DNA from 4 places in the Candidatus Pantoea multigeneris genome. Region 2 is predicted to be linked to each of the others. Evidence: predicted binding sites of a transcription regulator. Region 2 holds the regulator's gene; each other region holds the start of a gene.
The links. The regulator CRP, encoded in region 2, controls carbon source genes, mostly activating them, when cyclic AMP is high. The targets are predictions, from matches to a motif close to ATGTGANNNNNNTCACAT.
Positions count from the first base shown of each region.

Region 1: the regulator CRP is predicted to act here: its motif matches at 2,835-2,852, upstream of adhE (bifunctional acetaldehyde-CoA/alcohol dehydrogenase).
Region 3: the regulator CRP is predicted to act here: its motif matches at 2,214-2,231, upstream of epd (erythrose-4-phosphate dehydrogenase).
Region 4: the regulator CRP is predicted to act here: its motif matches at 2,772-2,789, upstream of F3J40_RS14295 (YjcB family protein).

Region 1 is NZ_VWXF01000003.1:226,627-231,233, reverse strand. It holds gene oppA (oligopeptide ABC transporter substrate-binding protein OppA) at 1-1,414, opposite strand, end outside; gene F3J40_RS09920 (YchE family NAAT transporter) at 2,027-2,674, opposite strand; gene adhE (bifunctional acetaldehyde-CoA/alcohol dehydrogenase) at 2,987-4,607, shown strand, end outside.
Region 2 is NZ_VWXF01000013.1:23,402-28,008, forward strand. It holds gene F3J40_RS21740 (hydrolase) at 1-29, shown strand, start outside; gene F3J40_RS21745 (YheU family protein) at 26-247, shown strand; gene F3J40_RS21750 (phosphoribulokinase) at 307-1,176, shown strand; gene F3J40_RS21755 (OsmC family protein) at 1,173-1,577, opposite strand; gene crp (cAMP-activated global transcriptional regulator CRP) at 1,876-2,508, shown strand; gene F3J40_RS21765 (YccS/YhfK family putative transporter) at 2,567-4,607, shown strand, end outside.
Region 3 is NZ_VWXF01000002.1:80,319-84,925, forward strand. It holds gene pgk (phosphoglycerate kinase) at 1-961, opposite strand, end outside; gene epd (erythrose-4-phosphate dehydrogenase) at 1,011-2,030, opposite strand; gene tkt (transketolase) at 2,332-4,323, opposite strand.
Region 4 is NZ_VWXF01000005.1:332,563-337,169, forward strand. It holds gene F3J40_RS14280 (NCS2 family permease) at 42-1,391, opposite strand; gene soxR (redox-sensitive transcriptional activator SoxR) at 1,653-2,141, opposite strand; gene soxS (superoxide response transcriptional regulator SoxS) at 2,242-2,664, shown strand; gene F3J40_RS14295 (YjcB family protein) at 2,895-3,176, shown strand; gene F3J40_RS14300 (ATP-grasp fold amidoligase family protein) at 3,245-4,195, opposite strand; gene F3J40_RS14305 (MATE family efflux transporter) at 4,204-4,607, opposite strand, start outside.

The DNA of each region.
Region 1 (4,607 bases), on a different contig from region 2:
AATGCGAGGTGTTATTGCTGCTGTCTGACTGCAACGTATTCAGGAAGGAAGTCGGTTCGTTATAATCTGCGCACCAGGCAGCGCGCGCCACGTCATAATTGCCCTGATGGCGCGTATCAAGGTAGGTTTTCCACTCCTGATTTTCCAGCTTAACGTCCACGCCAATATTCTTCTTCCAGATGGATGACGCAGCGATCGCCAGTTTTTTATGCAGATCGGAGGTGTTATACAGCAGGTTAAACGTTAGCGGCTTCGCGGCGGTATATCCCGCTTCTGCCAACAGTTTTTTCGCCTCTTCATTTCGCTTAGCCTGATCCCATTTGAACCAGTCTGGTGGCAGCAGTTGGTTATCAAAACCATCGGTGGCAGGCGGGGTGAAGCTGTAAGCCGGCGTTTGTCCCTGCGCCAGCACTTTGTCCACGATGATGTCGCGATCCAGGCCCAGTTTTAACGCTGTGCGTACCCGAGGATCGGTGAACGGGGCTTTCTGATTGTTGATTTCGTAATAGTAAGTGCACAGATAAGGCGTCACAACCAGCTCTTTGCCATTATCCTGCTGCAGCTTTTTAAACAGCTCAATCGGCAAGTTGTTATAGGTCATATCGCTACCGTTGCTGGAGAAGTAGCGATTGACGTCACTGACTTCTGAGCTGATCGGCAAGAAGGTCACTTTATCCAGCGTGGTATGCGCATTGTCCCAATACTCTGGATTGCGTACCACAGTCAGCTGTTCGTTGATCACATGGGACTGGACTTTAAAGGCACCATTACCTACCCAGTTCTGCGGCAGCGTCCACTGTTCGCCAAACTTCTCCACCACTGGCTTATAGACCGGTGACATTGAACTGTGGATCAGCAGTTTATAGAAGTACGGAACCGGTTCACTGAGCGTGACCTGTAGAGTGTGGTCATCCAGCGCTTTCACCCCAAGGTCGGTGATCGGCTTCTTGCCCGCAATGATCTCATCCACATTCAGCAGGTGACCATATTGCAGGTAGCTGGCATAAGGTGACGCGGTTTTTGGATCGGCCAGGCGTTCCCAACTGTAGACAAAGTCCTGGGCGGTCACCGGTGCGCCGTTGGACCATTTCGCCTCTTTGCGCAGGTGGAAAGTCCAGACCTTGAAGTCTTTATTATCCCAGCTCTCTGCAACGCCGGGGATCGGGTGCCCCTGCTCATCGCTGATCACCAGACCTTCCAGAATATCGCGGCTGACATTCGATTCTGGCACGCCTTCAATTTTATGGGGATCGAGTGACTGCACTTCACTGCCATTCCCCTTAATCAACTCTTGCTTTGCCGCCAGTTCTACGCCAGCGGGGACTTGAGCGGCCCAGGCAGAAAATTGCCCCATGCTGTTCAACGCCGCGATAACACCTAATGTAACCAGACTTTTTTTTGTGATGTGAACCATTACTTAACTCCAGTTTTATTATTTCCGCCGCGTCAGGTTGCCCGGCGATGCTTTATGTTGTGCTAACGATCACTTGTGCTGTTCTGCCCGATTTCATCGTGGTGACACAAACTCACTACAGGCTTAAGCAATTTCCGTACTCATTTGACTAAAACAACTAAAAAAAAAGCCAGCGGGCCTTAACGCATTGGAGAAATGTTACCTAAATCACAATGTGGTTATTGATTTAGCGGGATAAATCTTAATTTCCATAAAAAAATAACACGATAACCCTATGAAAAGTAATACCTAAAGCCTGATATTCGATAAGTCACGCCGTAAAAGATCGCCACCATCACTCAGTTGCGGTCAAAGCCACTTAATCAACTAAGATACCTGGATATGTGCAACGCCATTCACCACAAAGTAGCGTAATCTCAGCTTTTTGTGTTGTGATAAAAATCACAAACGTTCTGCAAATTTTGCATTGAGCAGGCGGGAGAAGTAATAAATGTGATAATGAAGGGATTATTATTAGCCAATGGCACGATTGCACCACAAAAGAACATTGCGCCCTTTTATGGTGCATTAAAAAGCAGAGTAAAAGATTCGCGCCCTGAAATAACAGAATATTTAACCAAGCAGTCCAGGAAACAGAGATTTAATTCCGGCGACAATAAACTCAATCCCCAGTGCCATCAGTAACAGGCCCATAATACGGGTAACGACGTTGATCCCTGTCTGCCCTAATACTTTCACCATCAGGGGGGCGGCACGAAACAGCAGCCAACAGCAGCCTGCAAACAGCGCAATGGCCAGGCTGAAACCGAGTAAATTTTGCCAGTTGTGATAACGGGTGCTCCAGACAATGGTCGAACTGATGGCACCAGGACCGGCCATCAGAGGCAACGCCAGGGGCACCACGCCAATACTTTCACGAATGGCCGTTTCTGACTTCTCCTGTTTATTCTGTTTATCTTCACCCAACTTACCGCTGATCATCGACATCGCAATGGTCATTACCAGAATGCCGCCTGCAATGCGGAACGAATCGATTGAGATACCAAACAGATGCAAGATGCCATCGCCGAGGAACAGTGCCGTCCAGAGGATTATCGCGACCGCAAGATTGGCGGTGAGGTTGGTTTTATTCCGTTCTGCCAGCCCCTGAAAGCGCGTCATACTGATAAAAACCGGGATGATGCCGATCGGGTTGACTAAGGCGAACAGCCCAATAAAAAACTTGATGTAGCCGGAGAGATCAAGCACGACAGTATTCAAAGACAACTCCCTGAGTAATGAGTGAACCGAACCGAAATCAGTCAGCCATTGTTAGCATAGCTTGCCCTGTTATTCAGCGCAGAATCGATGGAAAAAAATCTGGAAACCCGCCACCCATTTTACCCAAAGGCGCTAGCTGAATGGTGTCAGCTTGCGCAAAAATTGACCCAGATCATATTTTCAACCCGCATTCCGATCTACGCTATCCCCTGTCAGAGAGTCCTTTCCCCCAGCCAGACTAAATGGTTTTCGTAAACAGGCCGTTTTACACCGGTTTACGAAAAAAATTTAACTTCTCGTCAGGAGATTATTATGACTGTCAGTAATGTCACTGAACTCAACGCTCTGGTTGCCAGAGTGAAATCCGCTCAACAAGCCTATGCCACTTTTAGCCAGGAACAGGTTGACCGCATTTTCCGCGCGGCAGCCCTCGCAGCGGCAGATGCACGCATTCCTCTCGCCAAACTGGCGGTAGCGGAATCCGGCATGGGCGTAGTGGAAGATAAAGTCATTAAAAACCACTTCGCCTCTGAGTACATCTACAACGCCTACAAAGATGAGCAGACCTGCGGCGTATTAGCCACCGATAACGCATTCGGCACCATGACCATTGCTGAGCCGGTGGGTCTGATTTGCGGGATCGTCCCGACAACAAACCCCACTTCGACCGCCATTTTCAAAGCGCTTATCAGCCTGAAAACGCGCAACGGCATTATCTTCTCTCCTCATCCACGGGCAAAAAACGCCACCAATGAAGCGGCTAACATCGTGCTGAAAGCCGCTGTGGCGGCAGGCGCGCCGGCCGATATTATCGGCTGGATTGATACCCCCTCCGTTGAGCTCTCCAATGCCTTGATGCATCACCCCGATATCAATCTGATTCTGGCAACCGGCGGCCCCGGCATGGTGAAAGCCGCCTACAGTTCCGGTAAGCCAGCCATTGGCGTCGGTGCGGGTAATACGCCGGTCGTCATTGATGAAACCGCAGATATTAAACGTGCGGTAGCGTCAATCCTGATGTCGAAAACCTTTGATAACGGCGTGATCTGTGCCTCTGAGCAATCAGTGATTGTCACCGATACCGTGTATGCAGCGGTGCGCGAGCGCTTCGCCAGCCACGGTGCTTACCTGCTACAGGGGAAAGAACTGGCGGCAGTACAGGGATTAATCCTGAAAAACGGCGCACTGAATGCCGCGATTGTTGGCCAGTCTGCGCACGCCATCGCCGCGCTTGCCGGTATCAACGTCCCTGAGGATACCCGCATACTGATCGGCGAAGTGAGCCAGATTGATGAGTCTGAACCCTTTGCCCACGAAAAACTCTCGCCAACCCTTGCCATGTACCGCGCCAAAGATTTCCACGATGCGGTGGCAAAAGCAGAACAGTTGGTGGCACTGGGCGGCATTGGTCATACATCTTGCCTTTACACCGATCAGGATAATCAAAAACCGCGCGTCAGCTATTTTGGCGAACGCATGAAAACGGCGCGCATCCTGATCAATACCCCTGCCTCTCAGGGTGGGATCGGCGACCTGTATAACTTTAAACTCGCACCTTCTCTGACCCTGGGCTGTGGCTCATGGGGCGGAAACTCAATTTCTGAAAATGTCGGTCCAAAACATCTGATTAACCGGAAAACTGTCGCGATGCGAGCCGAAAATATGCTGTGGCATAAATTGCCAAAATCCATCTACTTCCGTCGTGGTTGCCTGCCGTTAGCATTGGAAGAACTGGCCGTGGATGGCGCAAAACGTGCATTTATCGTGACTGACCGTTTCCTGTTCAACAACGGCTATGCCGAGCAGGTGACGCAGGTATTAAAGCAACACGGTGTTGAAACCGACATATTCTTTGAGGTTGAAGCAGATCCGACCTTGTCTACCGTACAGAAAGGTGCGGAACAGATGCGCAGCTTCAAACCGGATGTGATCA
Region 2 (4,607 bases):
TTACTCCCTGGCTGGAAGCAACAACATGATTATTCCCTGGCAACAAATTGACCCCGATACCCTGACGAACCTGATCGAAAGCTTTGTGCTGCGCGAAGGCACAGACTACGGCTTACAGGAACGCAGCCTGACACAAAAAGTGGATGATGTGCGTCGCCAGTTGGCGAGTGGTGAGGTGGTTTTGGTGTGGTCAGAACTGCACGAAAGCGTCAATATTATGCCGCGTTCTGAGTTTCGTGGCGGATAGCATCCGCCCGCATTTCGTGTTAACAATGCACATCGTCTGACTTAACAGGGAATCCATTTATGTCTGCCAGGCATCCGATTATCGCCGTGACCGGTTCCAGTGGCGCAGGCACAACCACCACCAGCCTCGCCTTTCGCAAGATTTTTCAGCAGCTACAGCTACAGGCCGCCACGCTGGAAGGGGATAGCTTCCATCGCTTTACTCGCCCTGAAATGGACATGGCGATTCGCAAAGCGCGCGATATGGGTAAACACATCAGCTATTTCGGCCCAGAGGCCAACGACTTCGGCTTACTGGAAAGCACACTCGCCGAATATGGCCGCAGCGGTCAGGGACAATCGCGTAAGTATCTGCATACCTACGATGAAGCCGTACCCTGGAACCAGGTGCCAGGCACCTTTACGCCGTGGCAGCCGCTCCCGCAAAACACCGATGTCCTGTTTTATGAAGGATTACATGGTGGCGTGGTCGCACAGAATCACGACGTTGCCGGGCAGGTGGATTTACTGGTGGGAGTCGTCCCTATCGTTAACCTGGAGTGGATTCAAAAGCTGATCCGCGATACCAGCGAGCGCGGCCACTCGCGTGAAGCCGTGATGGAGTCCGTGGTGCGTTCGATGGAAGACTACATTAACTTCATCACCCCACAGTTCTCGCGCACGCACATTAACTTCCAGCGCGTGCCCACTGTCGATACCTCAAACCCGTTTGCGGCGCGAGAAATCCCCTCACTGGATGAAAGTTTTGTCGTGATTCATTTCCGCGATCTGGAAGATATTGATTTCCCCTATCTGCTGGCGATGATTCAGGGCTCGTTTATCTCGCACATTAATACGTTGGTCGTACCGGGCGGCAAAATGGGGCTGGCAATGGAGCTGATCATGACGCCGCTGGTGCAGCGTCTGATGCAAGGTCGAGGTGTGGCTTAAGCCGCAATCACTTCATAGCTGTGGGTTATTTCTACGCCTTTGCCGAGCATAATCGCCACTGAGCAGTACTTCTCGGCAGAGAGATCCACCGCCCGCGCTACCGCTTTATCACTGAGATCTTTACCGGTGACGATAAAGTGCAGATTAATATGGATGAAAATACGCGGTGCTTCTTCACGGCGTTCTGAGGTCAGCTTCACTTCGCAATTGCTCACGTCATGACGCCCTTTCTGCAGAATGGAAACCACGTCGATGGCGCTACATCCGCCTGCGGACATCAGTACCAGTTCCATTGGGCTTGGCGCTTTATCGCCGGAATTCCCGTCCATAATAATCTGATGGCCTGAAGAAGACTCACCGAGAAAGGTCAGCCCCTCTACCCACTTTACTCTTGCCTGCATGTTACTTACTCCAGAGGTCGATTTGCCGCCAGAGTACGCCTCTCCCTGACAAACAGCAATCGCCTCCGAACCCAGACCCACCTCGTTGCAGCTGAAGCGAGACAACACAAGACAGTCGGCAAAAGCTGTGCTACAAACAGAGATGAAAATATTTTTCGTCACATAAAGGCGAAAACGGGGCGATGCTTATATTTCCCCGACATAATTTCCCATACTGGAAAACGGTTGATGATTTCAACGCCTGTCAGGGCTACCCTCCCTGTATTTTGGGCACGATTACAATAGAGGATGATCGCGAATGGTTCTCGGCAAACCGCAAACAGACCCTACACTCGAATGGTTCCTGTCCCATTGCCATATTCACAAATACCCATCCAAAAGCACCCTGATTCATCAGGGCGAAAAGGCGGAAACGCTTTACTACATCGTTAAAGGTTCTGTCGCCGTTCTTATCAAGGACGAAGAAGGGAAAGAGATGATCCTCTCTTATCTCAACCAGGGCGACTTTATCGGTGAGCTTGGCCTGTTTGAAGAAGGTCAGGAGCGTAGTGCCTGGGTTCGGGCGAAAACAGCCTGTGAAGTCGCTGAAATTTCTTACAAGAAATTCCGTCAGTTAATTCAGGTAAATCCAGATATTTTAATGCGCCTCTCTTCTCAGATGGCGCGTCGCCTGCAGGTGACTTCAGAGAAAGTCGGTAACCTTGCTTTCCTTGATGTGACCGGGCGTATTGCTCAGACGCTACTCAACCTGGCGAAACAACCCGATGCAATGACCCACCCAGACGGCATGCAAATTAAAATTACCCGTCAGGAAATCGGGCAAATTGTTGGCTGCTCGCGTGAAACGGTCGGGCGCATTCTGAAAATGTTGGAAGATCAGAATTTGATCTCCGCGCACGGCAAAACGATCGTCGTTTACGGCACCCGCTAATATTTTCTGATTTACGGCGCGAGGCTCTCCTCGCGCCGTCATTATTTATGATGAGCTGATGTGGCGTCGAATCATCTATCACCCCGAAGTTAACTATGCCCTGCGCCAGACGTTAGTGCTGTGCTTACCTGTGGCCCTGGGTTGGCTATTTGGCGATCTGCAAAAAGGCCTGCTTTTCTCGCTCGTGCCTGCCTGTTGTAACATCGCTGGCCTCGATACCCCGCATAAACGCTTCTTTAAACGTCTGATCGTCGGCGGTAGCCTGTTTGCCAGCGCCAGCCTGCTGATGCAATTTTTGCTGCTGAAGAATGTGCCATTACCTGCCATTCTGTTTGCACTTCCGTTGCTACTCGGCGTCTTAGGGGAGATCAGCCCACTGCATGCCCGACTGCTTCCCGGCACACTGATTGCGGCTATTTTTACCCTCAGCCTGATTGGCCGCCTGCCGATCTGGGTTCCTCCGCTGCTCTACATTGGCGGAACGTTATGGTACGGCTTGTTTAACTGGCTCTGGTTCTGGCTATGGAAAGAGCAGCCGCTGCGCGAGTCCCTCAGCCTGCTGTACCGCGAACTGGCAGACTACTGCGATGCTAAATATACCCTGCTGACCCAGCTCACCGATCCGGAAAAGGCGCTGCCACCGCTGTTGGCTCGCCAGCAAAAAGCCGTTGATTTGATGAATACCTGCTATCAGCAGATGCACATGCTGGCCGCCAGTCGCAACAACAGCCACCAACGTCTGAAACGGGCGTTCCAGGTCGCGCTGGATTTACAGGAACATATCTCCGTCAGCCTGCATCAGCCCGAAGAGGTGCAGAAACTGGTCGAACAGAGCCACGCTGAAGCGGTTATCCGCTGGAATGCGAAAACCATCTCTGCCCGCTTGCGCCTGCTGGCCGATGACATCCTTTACCATCAGCTACCAGACCGCTTTAACATGGATAAGCAGCTGGGTGCGCTGGAAAAGATCGCCCGTCAACATCCGGGGAATCCGGTGGGAAGCTTTTGCCTCTATCACTTCAACCGGATTGCCCGGGTACTGCGCACCCAAAAACCACTCTATTCCCGAGACCTGATGGCAGACCGCCAGCGCCGTCTGCCACTGCTCCCTGCGCTGCGTAGCTACTTGTCGTGGCGCTCCTCAGCGCTGCGCACCGCCGGGCGCTTTGCCGTGATGCTGATGTTTGGTGCCAGTCTGGGGTTACTGTTCAACGCACCCAAACCTTACTGGATTCTGATGACCATCATGTTCGTCAGCCAGAATGGCTATAAAGCCACACAGGTCAGGATTCAACACCGGGCTGCGGGTACGTTTGCCGGTCTGGTGATTGCCGCCGCCAGCCTTCACTTTGCGGTTGCGGAGTCGCTGGTGCTGCTGACCATGCTGGTGATTACCTTTGTCAGCTACCTGTTCACCCGCAAGTTTTACGGCTGGTCGATGATTGGCTTTACGGTAACAGCGGTGTATTCGCTGCAACTGCTGGCGCTCAACGGCGCACAGTTTTTACTCCCGCGCCTGCTGGATACGCTGGCCGGTTGCCTGATTGCATTCGCTGGCATGATTTGGCTGTGGCCACAGTGGCAAAGCGGCCTGCTGCGGCAAAATGCGCATGACGCGCTGGAAGCAGATCAGGAAGCCCTGAGGATGCTGCTGGGACCGGAACAGAGCGCGGAAAAACTGGCTTATCAACGGGTCAAAGTTAACCAGGCACACAACTCCATGTTTAACTCGCTTAATCAGGCGATGCAGGAGCCGGGCTTCAATGCGCAGTACCTCAAAGACATGCGTCTGTGGGTAACGCACAGCCAGTTCATCGTTGAGCATATCAACGCCATGACCATTCTGGCGCGTGAACACACCATGCTGCCACCCGCCATGGCCGAACGTTATCTACAGTCTTGCGAAATTGCCTTGCAGCGCTGCCAGCAGCGACTGGAGTATGACGGCCCAGGACAGCAAAACAACGTCATGAGCGAAGCAGAAAACATTAATGAAGGGGCAATGACGGTGCTCGAGCTGCACGTGAAGCGCATCATCGGCCATCTCAATGTGATGCATACCATCTCATCACTGGCCTGGAGCCAACGGCCGCATCACG
Region 3 (4,607 bases), on a different contig from region 2:
CTTTGCGGAAGTTAGGGAATTCAAATACGCCAACCGGGCCGTTCCACAGGATGGTTTTAGCGCTTTTCAGCAGGTCAGCCATCGCCAGGGCAGTTTCATCGCCGAAGTCCATGATCTCTTCATTGTCGGCCACTTCTGAGACTTTTTTCACGGTGGCAGGTGCAGTTTCAGAGAACTCAGTACCCACGCGTGAGTCAGTTGGCACCGGAATACCGTGCTCATCACGCAGTTTCTTCGCGGCTTCCACGAAATCTGGCTCGTAGAGTGATTTACCTACGTTGTTGTCAATTGCCACGAAGGTGTTGGCGATGCCGCCGCCGACAATCACGGTATCCGCGATTTTCACCAGTGACTGCAACACGTCGAATTTGGTCGACACTTTAGAACCGCCAACCACGGCAACCAGTGGACGCTCTGGGTTGCTCATGACTTTGCCCAGGGCTTCCAGCTCAGCAGAAAGCAGCGGACCCGCACAAGCTACTGGAGCAAACTTGCCAACGCCGTGGGTAGAAGCCTGTGCGCGGTGCGCAGTACCGAAGGCATCCATCACGAAGACGTCACACAGCGCAGCGTATTTCTTCGACAGGGTTTCGTCGTCTTTTTTCTCGCCCTTGTTGAAGCGCACGTTCTCCAGAACCACCAGTTCACCGGCAGACAGCTCAACGCCTTCGAGGTAGTCTTTAGCCAGGGTCACTTTGGTGCCGTTAAGCTTGTCTTTCAGGTAGTTAACTACCGGCAGCAGGGAGAATTCTTCGTTGTATTCACCCTCGGTCGGACGACCCAGGTGAGAGGTAACCATCACTTTAGCACCCTGTTTCAGCGCGGCTTCGATGGTCGGCAGGGAGGCACGGATACGTGCGTCAGACGTCACTTTTCCTTCTTTAACTGGCACGTTCAGATCGGCACGGATCAGAACACGCTTACCAGCCAGATCCAGATCGCTCATCTTAATTACAGACATGGTGAACCCTCTCGTTGATTCGCTTAAGTTTGCTGGCGCAGACCGCGCCTTAGCTGAAACCTTTGGCAGCCATCGCTAACGTAGTATCAATCATACGATTAGCAAAGCCCCACTCATTATCGCACCAGACCAGGGTCTTGATCAGGTGCTGACCACTGACCCGCGTCTGCGTGCCATCGACAATGGCACTGTGCGGATCGTGATTAAAATCGACAGAGACTAACGGTAATTCCGTATAGTCAACTATACCACGGAATGCCCCTTCCGAAGCCGAGCGCAGCACTGCGTTGACGTCACAGGCCGCCACAGGCTGACTCACAGTGACGCTGAGATCAATCGCCGTGACGTTAATCGTCGGCACGCGCACCGCTATAGCTTCAAAGCGGTCGTTAAATTTCGGAAAAATACGGGTAATCCCCGCCGCCAGTCTCGTATCCACCGGAATGATTGACTGGCTGGCCGCTCGGGTACGGCGCAGGTCGCTGTGATAGGCGTCAATCACCTGCTGATCGTGCATCGCCGAGTGGATGGTGGTCACCGTGCCGGACTCAATGCCAAAAGCATCATCCAACAGTTTGATGACCGGAATGATGCAGTTCGTGGTACAGGAGGCATTCGACACAATGCGATGTTCCTGTTTCAGCTCCTGCTCGTTCACGCCAAACACCACGGTGGCATCGAGGTCGTTTCCACCCGGATGGGAAAACAGCACTTTTTTCGCTCCAGCCTGCAAATGGGCTTCGCCATCGGCACGACTGCCATACACGCCGGTGCAGTCCAGCACCACGTCAACGTTCAGATCGCCCCACGGCAAATCCTTAATTTCAGAAAGATGCAGAATACGGATGGTGTCATCACCCACGCACAGCTGATCTCTTTCCTGACGAACATCCCAGGCAAAGCGCCCATGGCTGGTGTCGTACTTCAGCAGATGCGCCATGCCCTCTGCCGGTGCCAGTTCGTTGACCGCAACCACGCTAATTTCGGCACGACGCCCTGTTTCATACAGCGCCCGCAATACGTTGCGTCCAATACGGCCAAAGCCATTGATTGCTACCCGAATGGTCATAACCCTGCCAGTCCTGCAAAAAAAGGTGCCGTTAGCCTGAGCGTTTCAGGGCAATTTGTACAGGAATTTTCTCCTGTTTTTCAGCAGGTCGGCGTTGAGCTTTCACTATGACTGAAACGGTTCAGCTAGAGTAGATGATCACAGGAATAACGGGAACCATTAGCGGTAAGGAAAGTGACTAAAATTAGATCTGAATCACAATTTATGCGGATTAAAAGCGCAGTGAGGGGAGAATAAAAATCGGGCTGGTGGAATAACAAACGGGCGGCACAGTGGCCGCCCGTAAGAATAATGGCGAGAATTACAGCAATTCTTTCGCTTTAGCGACAACGTTTTCTACGGTGAAACCGAACAGATCGAACAGTTTTTCCGCAGGGGCAGACTCACCGAAGGTGGTCATGCCGACGATAGCGCCGTTCAGGCCGGTGTACTTGTACCAGTAATCCGCGATGCCTGCTTCGATAGCCACACGCGCAGCAACCGCTTTTGGCAGCACAGATTCACGGTAAGCCGCGTCCTGCTTGTCGAAGGCATCGGTTGATGGCATAGACACGACGCGCACTTTACGGCCTTCGCTGGTCAGCTTGTCGTAAGCGGCTACAGCCAGTTCAACTTCTGAACCGGTCGCGATCAGGATCAGCTCTGGCTGGCCAGCGCTGTCTTTCAGCACATAACCACCGCGTGCTACGTTTGCCAACTGCTCAGGGGTACGATCCTGCTGCGCCAGGTTCTGACGAGAGAAGATCAGCGCCGATGGGCCATCCTGACGTTCGATAGCATATTTCCACGCCACCGCAGATTCTACCTGGTCACATGGACGCCACAGGCTCATGTTCGGGGTAGTACGCAGGCTGGCGATCTGCTCAACCGGCTGGTGCGTTGGACCATCTTCACCCAGACCGATGGAGTCGTGGGTGTAGACCAGTACCTGACGGATTTTCATCAGAGCGGCCATACGCGCAGCGTTACGCGCATATTCCACGAACATCAGGAAGGTTGCGGTGTACGGCAGGAAGCCGCCGTGCAGTGAGATGCCGTTGGCAATCGCGGTCATACCGAATTCGCGCACGCCGTAATGGATGTAGTTACCGGCTGCATCTTCGTTGATTGGCTTAGAACCTGACCACATGGTGAGGTTACTTGGTGCCAGGTCCGCAGAACCGCCGAGGTATTCTGGCAGGATCTTACCGAACGCTTCGATTGCATTCTGAGAAGCTTTACGGCTAGCGATTTTCGCCGGATTCGCCTGCAGCTGCTCGATGAATTTCTGTGACTCTTCCTGCCAGTTAGCTGGCAGTGCGTTGGTGCTACGACGGGTGAACTCTGCCGCCAGCTCCGGGAACGCCTGTGCGTAAGCCGCGAACTTCTCGTTCCAGGCGGCTTCTTTCGCCTGGCCCGCTTCTTTCGCATCCCACTCAGCATAGATGTCTGAAGGGATTTCAAATGGTGCGTGGTTCCAGCCCAGCTGCTTACGGGTCAGTGCGATCTCTTCATCACCCAGCGGTGCGCCGTGTGAATCGTGCGTACCCGCTTTGTTTGGTGAACCAAAACCGATGATGGTTTTGCACATCAGCAGTGAAGGCTTATCGGTAACCGCCTGCGCTTCTTCTACTGCTTTGGTGATTGCCGCTGCATCGTGACCATCTACGCCACGGATAACGTGCCAGCCGTAAGACTCGAAACGCATCGCGGTATCGTCGGTGAACCAGCCTTCAATGTGACCATCGATAGAGATACCGTTGTCATCATAGAATGCGACCAGTTTGCCCAGCTTCAGGGTACCCGCCAGTGAACACACTTCATGGGAGATACCTTCCATCATGCAGCCGTCGCCCATGAACACATAGGTGTTGTGGTCAACGATGTCATGGCCAGGACGGTTGAACTGTGCTGCCAGCGTGCGCTCTGCAATTGCGAAGCCCACGGCGTTAGCAATACCCTGCCCCAGTGGGCCAGTGGTGGTTTCTACACCCACGGTGTAGCCGTATTCCGGGTGACCTGGAGTTTTAGAGTGCAGTTGACGGAAGTTTTCCAGCTCGCTGATTGGCAGGTCATAACCGGTGAGGTGCAGCAGGCTGTAGATCAGCATGGAACCGTGGCCGTTAGACAGAATAAAGCGGTCGCGATCTGCCCACTGCGGGTTAGTTGGGTTGTGGTTCAGGAAACCACGCCACAGCACTTCGGCGATGTCTGCCATGCCCATTGGGGCACCCGGGTGTCCCGATTTGGCTTTCTGTACTGCATCCATACTTAACGCGCGAATGGCGTTGGCAAGCTCTTTACGAGAGGGCATTTTTAACTCCAGGTCGGATTGATGCCTCGCCGAACCTAACTTATTGTAATTAATCAGTTATCGTACAAGGCAAGAATAAAGTCGCCCATCAATGTACATGATAATCAGGGCAAAAGTACATGCCACAAAGGCTAATTCTGTGCGCAACTGACTGCATTCAGCAGCTCCTCTTTCGTACGAAAGCGTGAAACAAGCTGTTTACAATCCAGGGCACAAGTCAGGTGCTTGATTTTACTGGAGGTGGTGCTGTTGGGCGGTAATTAAGAAAAAAATGCCCCTAATTG
Region 4 (4,607 bases), on a different contig from region 2:
GCTCCCTCTCCCGCGTGCGGGAGAGGGTTGGGGTGAGGGGCTTAGATCGCCCAGCCACCGGCATAGAATGCGACGAGTGCCACGGCAATAATCACCGTGCCAGCGTTCAGCTTACGCCACTCACCGGCAAACAGGCGGCCAATCACCAGCGTGGCGAAACCGAGCATAATGCCGGTAACGATGTTACTGGTTAGCACGATCACCACCGCCGTTAACAGGCCCGACATCGCATCTACAAAGTCTTTGAAATCGATCTTGGCGACATTACTCAGCATCAGCAAACCGACGTACATCAACGCAGGCGCAGTTGCGTAAGCCGGAACCAGATAAGCCAGTGGTGACATAAACAGAATCAGGAAAAACAGTAATCCAACTACCACTGCGGTTAAACCGGTCTTTCCACCTGCTGCTGTGCCCGCAGCCGATTCGATGTACACCGCCGCAGGTGCTGCTCCCACTAAACCAGCAAACAGGCTACTCACTGAATCAGACGTCAGCGCGCGGCCACCGTTAATAATCTGCCCCTGCTCATCCAGCAGATTTGCCTGACCTGCAACTGCACGAATCGTGCCGGTAGCATCGAACACCGCTGTCATCACCAGCGCCAGTACGCTAGGCAGCACTACCGGGCTAAGCGCGCCGGCGATATCCAGGCGGAACAGCTGAGAATGTCCGTTACTGTCGGTCAGCGTCGGCAAGGCAAACAGCCCCTGCCAGCGCACCGCCGGATCAAAGATCAATCCCAACAAAGAGATCGCCACGATCACCAACAAAATACCGCCCGGCACCCGGCGTTTTTCTAAACCAATAATGGCCGCCAGTCCCAGCAGTGTCATCACTACAGGGAAAGCGGTGATATGTCCCAACACCACCGGCATCCCTGCGCCAGGGTTTTTCATCACCAGGCCCACACCGTTCGCCGCAATCAGCAGCAGAAACAGGCCAATCCCCACGCCAGTGCCGTGCGCCACGCCCATCGGCAAATTACGTAAAATCCAGCCACGAATTCCGGTGGCAGAAATCAGGGTAAACAACACGCCCATCAGGAATACGGCACCCAACGCCACCGGCACACTCAAGTGCTGTCCGGCCACCAGGCTATAGGCGGTGAATGCGGTTAACGAGATCGCACAGCCAATCGCCATGGGCAAATTAGCCCACAGGCCAATCAAAATTGAGCCAAAACTGGCTACCAGACAGGTCGCAACGAACACGGCCGTTGGCGCGAATCCAACGCCACCCAACATGCCGGGAACCACGATGACGGAATACACCATCGCCAGAAAAGTGGTCAAACCGGCCAGGATCTCCTGACGCACGCTGCTGCCACGTGCGGAAATAGCGAACCAGGCGTCCAGCTTGCCAGCGGACGGGCGTGATTCTACAGACATAATTGAACCTCAATAGCAGGGAGTTAAGGCGAAAAGTACTGGCGGCAACACTGCACATTTATTAACCAGATGATACGCAAACGATTATCCGGCCTTTTCTGGCAGAGGATCAACTGCTGAATTGCGATATAGCAGAACAATTAATGGTTACTCTGGATTTTCAACATGAAGTGCTGCACAGCTGAAGTCAGCCGTACGGCCCCAGAGCCAAACGGGTGCTGTATCAGTCATCTCTCCGCAACGGGGTCGTTGCCAGAATGCTTAGCCGTGGGGATCTTCGCCTTTCTCCTCCTGATGCGGCTCCAGCAAGACGGCACCGGACCCCTGTTCACCCAGTTTATCGCCGGGATTGCGCAGCGGGCAGTCGCGCATTGAGAGGCAGCCGCAGCCAATACAGCCATCAAGGTCATTACGCAAACGCATCAGCGTATCAATACGGTTATCCAGCTCCTGACGCCAGTGCTCAGTCAGTGTATTCCACTCCTGCGTAGACATGCGTTTGTCCGGGCGTAAATGCATCAGACTCTCACTGACGGTGGCCAGCGGTATCCCAATACGCTGAGCAACCTTAATGATTGCCACTCTTCTGAGTACGTCACGCCCGTAGCGTCGTTGATTACCGCCATTACGCGTACTGGAAATTAACCCTTTGCTTTCATAGAAATGCAGGGCCGATACCGCTACGCCGCTTCTTTTTGCCACCTCACCGGGGGTAAGAACGGGCTTGGGATAATTGCGTTCTTTTTTCATTTTGGCTCTTTACCTCAAGTTAACTTGAGGAATTATACTCCCCGACAGCTAAATCATGAATCCCTCGGGCGATCCTGCCGGTTTTGATAAGGATAAGACGATGATGCAAGAGGAAATTATTTTTTCACTCACCCACTGGATTGAGCAGAATCTCGATAAGACGCTCTCCATTGATGAAGTGGCCGCCAAATCTGGTTATTCAAAGTGGCATCTGCAGCGTATGTTCCGTTCTGTGACGAAACAGACGCTGGGTGGTTACATTCGTGAACGCCGTCTGACGCTGGCCGCAGAAGCGCTACGTCAGACCCAGCGTGCAGTTTTCGATATTGCGATGCAGTATGGCTTTGATTCACAACAGACATTTTCGCGGGTGTTTCGCCGCCAGTTTGCACAGACACCCACGGCTTATCGCCACACCATGCGGCGCCAGGCCATGCAGCGTCCGCGTCTGGTAACCTTCGACTGTAATGACAACACCAGTTTCAACTCACGCCCACAGGGTGAGTACTGCCCGATTTTCTGATAGCCCTTCACGCGCCCGTTCCGGGTGCGTGGCTTTCCTGCCTGCTCAAAAAATTTGCTGCCGATGAAGGTGCAAATTTTATTCATATTTTCAAATCCAGTGATATAATGTGAGCCAGGTCACATATTGACCACCTGTTCCGCAATAGCAGGATGCCCCTGACATCCTGCTGTCTCATGCTATGTCGTACGCCTGTCAGGGATGAATGCCGAAATTTGAGGTCCATGCCAATGGCTACGTTAACTACCAGTCTGCTCGTTATGCGTTGGGAACTGCTCAGCGCCGTTATGATGTTTTTCGCCAGTACCATGAAGATAAAATTCCGCCGCAACAGCAATCACCTGCTGGCTTTTGCCTGTGGTGGCGTAGGTCTTGGCATGTCATGTTGGTTCGTCACCGGTCTGCTCGGCATTACGTTGAGCATGGAGACACTGACCCACATGGTAGACGTCACCAAAACATCATTCGTTAACGTAATGAGTATGACGCCAGCCACCTGGCCGATGCCGTAAGCAAGTACCGCTTCCTGACAGCACAATAAAAAACCCTGCATTGCAGGGTTTTTTATTGTGCTGTGTGGTCAAATTTTCTTAGGTATAGTGGCGATGCCGACCTCACTGGCTTTCACGCTTGCGCTCTTCGTCTCGCCACGATCCTGAATCCACATATCTCCCATCATCTGATTTAAGCCTCGATCCAGCCCGGTCACCAGCCCTGCTCCCGGCGTAAAGGTCAACTCGCCAAAGTAAATCCGCTGGTCGTGGATGTACCAATCCACCCGGACATAATCGAAATCACTGGCGAGGACTTTGCTCAGCTCCAGCGCCTGTTGCAGCGGCGCTTTAAGTGCCGAGATATCCAAACCGGTATCACGGATCTTATGAAACGCCTCGCAGAGATTGTTGACGAAAAAACTCATCGATAGCGCAGGATTTTCCCGGTTATAGATCACCTGCAACACATACTCAAAACGGCCATCGCGTTTGTTAAACATATGAAATTTATAATCAATCGGCGGTTTTGTGCCATCGCCAATATACTGTTCAACAATGATGCGAGGCTGAATAAAACGGTAATGAATTTCCCGCGATGCGCTGGCATAGTCGGTGTTCAACCATTGATGACAGCGTTGAATGATCTGCTGCTTTTGCCGCATATCCGGCTCTTCCAGCATAATCTCCACCAGGCTGGAGGCGTGATTGGGTTTGATTACCGCGCCTTTCCACTGCGCTAATCCGTTTAACGTCGTGGGATCCGTGGTTTCATGCAACAGCGGGATCAAGTACGCCGACCCGATCCTGGATTCAATATGTTCACGCACCAAAAATTTGTCAGACAGGCGTGCATAGCGTTGGTGGTCACCGTAGACAAACTTCCGATACAAGACCTTTTCGTTAAACACTTTGGGCTGCCGCAGGTTCGGCAACTGGTGAAAGGTGCGGTAGTAGTAGAGGCGATCCTGGTATGCCCAAGGCATTTTTTTAATGAAGTATTGGACGCTTCTTCTGAGTTCGTCTTTCAACTTTAACATCTGGAACCTCATTTGTAGGTTTTGTAGTTGAGTGAGGAGATCTGAATTTTTTGGATAACGCCGTTTTTGAAGAAGTAGTTCATCACGGTAAGGGACAAAAGTTCTGAAAGAAAAACACTCCACGCGGCTCCCAAAATGCCGTGCTGATGAATCAGCCACCACGAAAGCGGCAGGCTAATTGCCACCAGACAAGTAATTTTTCCCAGTAGGTAGTTAAAGCCTCCCTCTTTAACCATGTAGCGATAGGCTACGGTCCCCATTGCCGAAAAGCAGGTTGCTGACGACAGCAACGTGATGAGACTTCCTGACTGTGTGTACTCATGGCCGTACAAGGCAATAATGATCTTCTCGCCAAACAGCGCGACGACGAAAAGCATCAATAATGAAACCCCCATCACATACCCATGCAGCC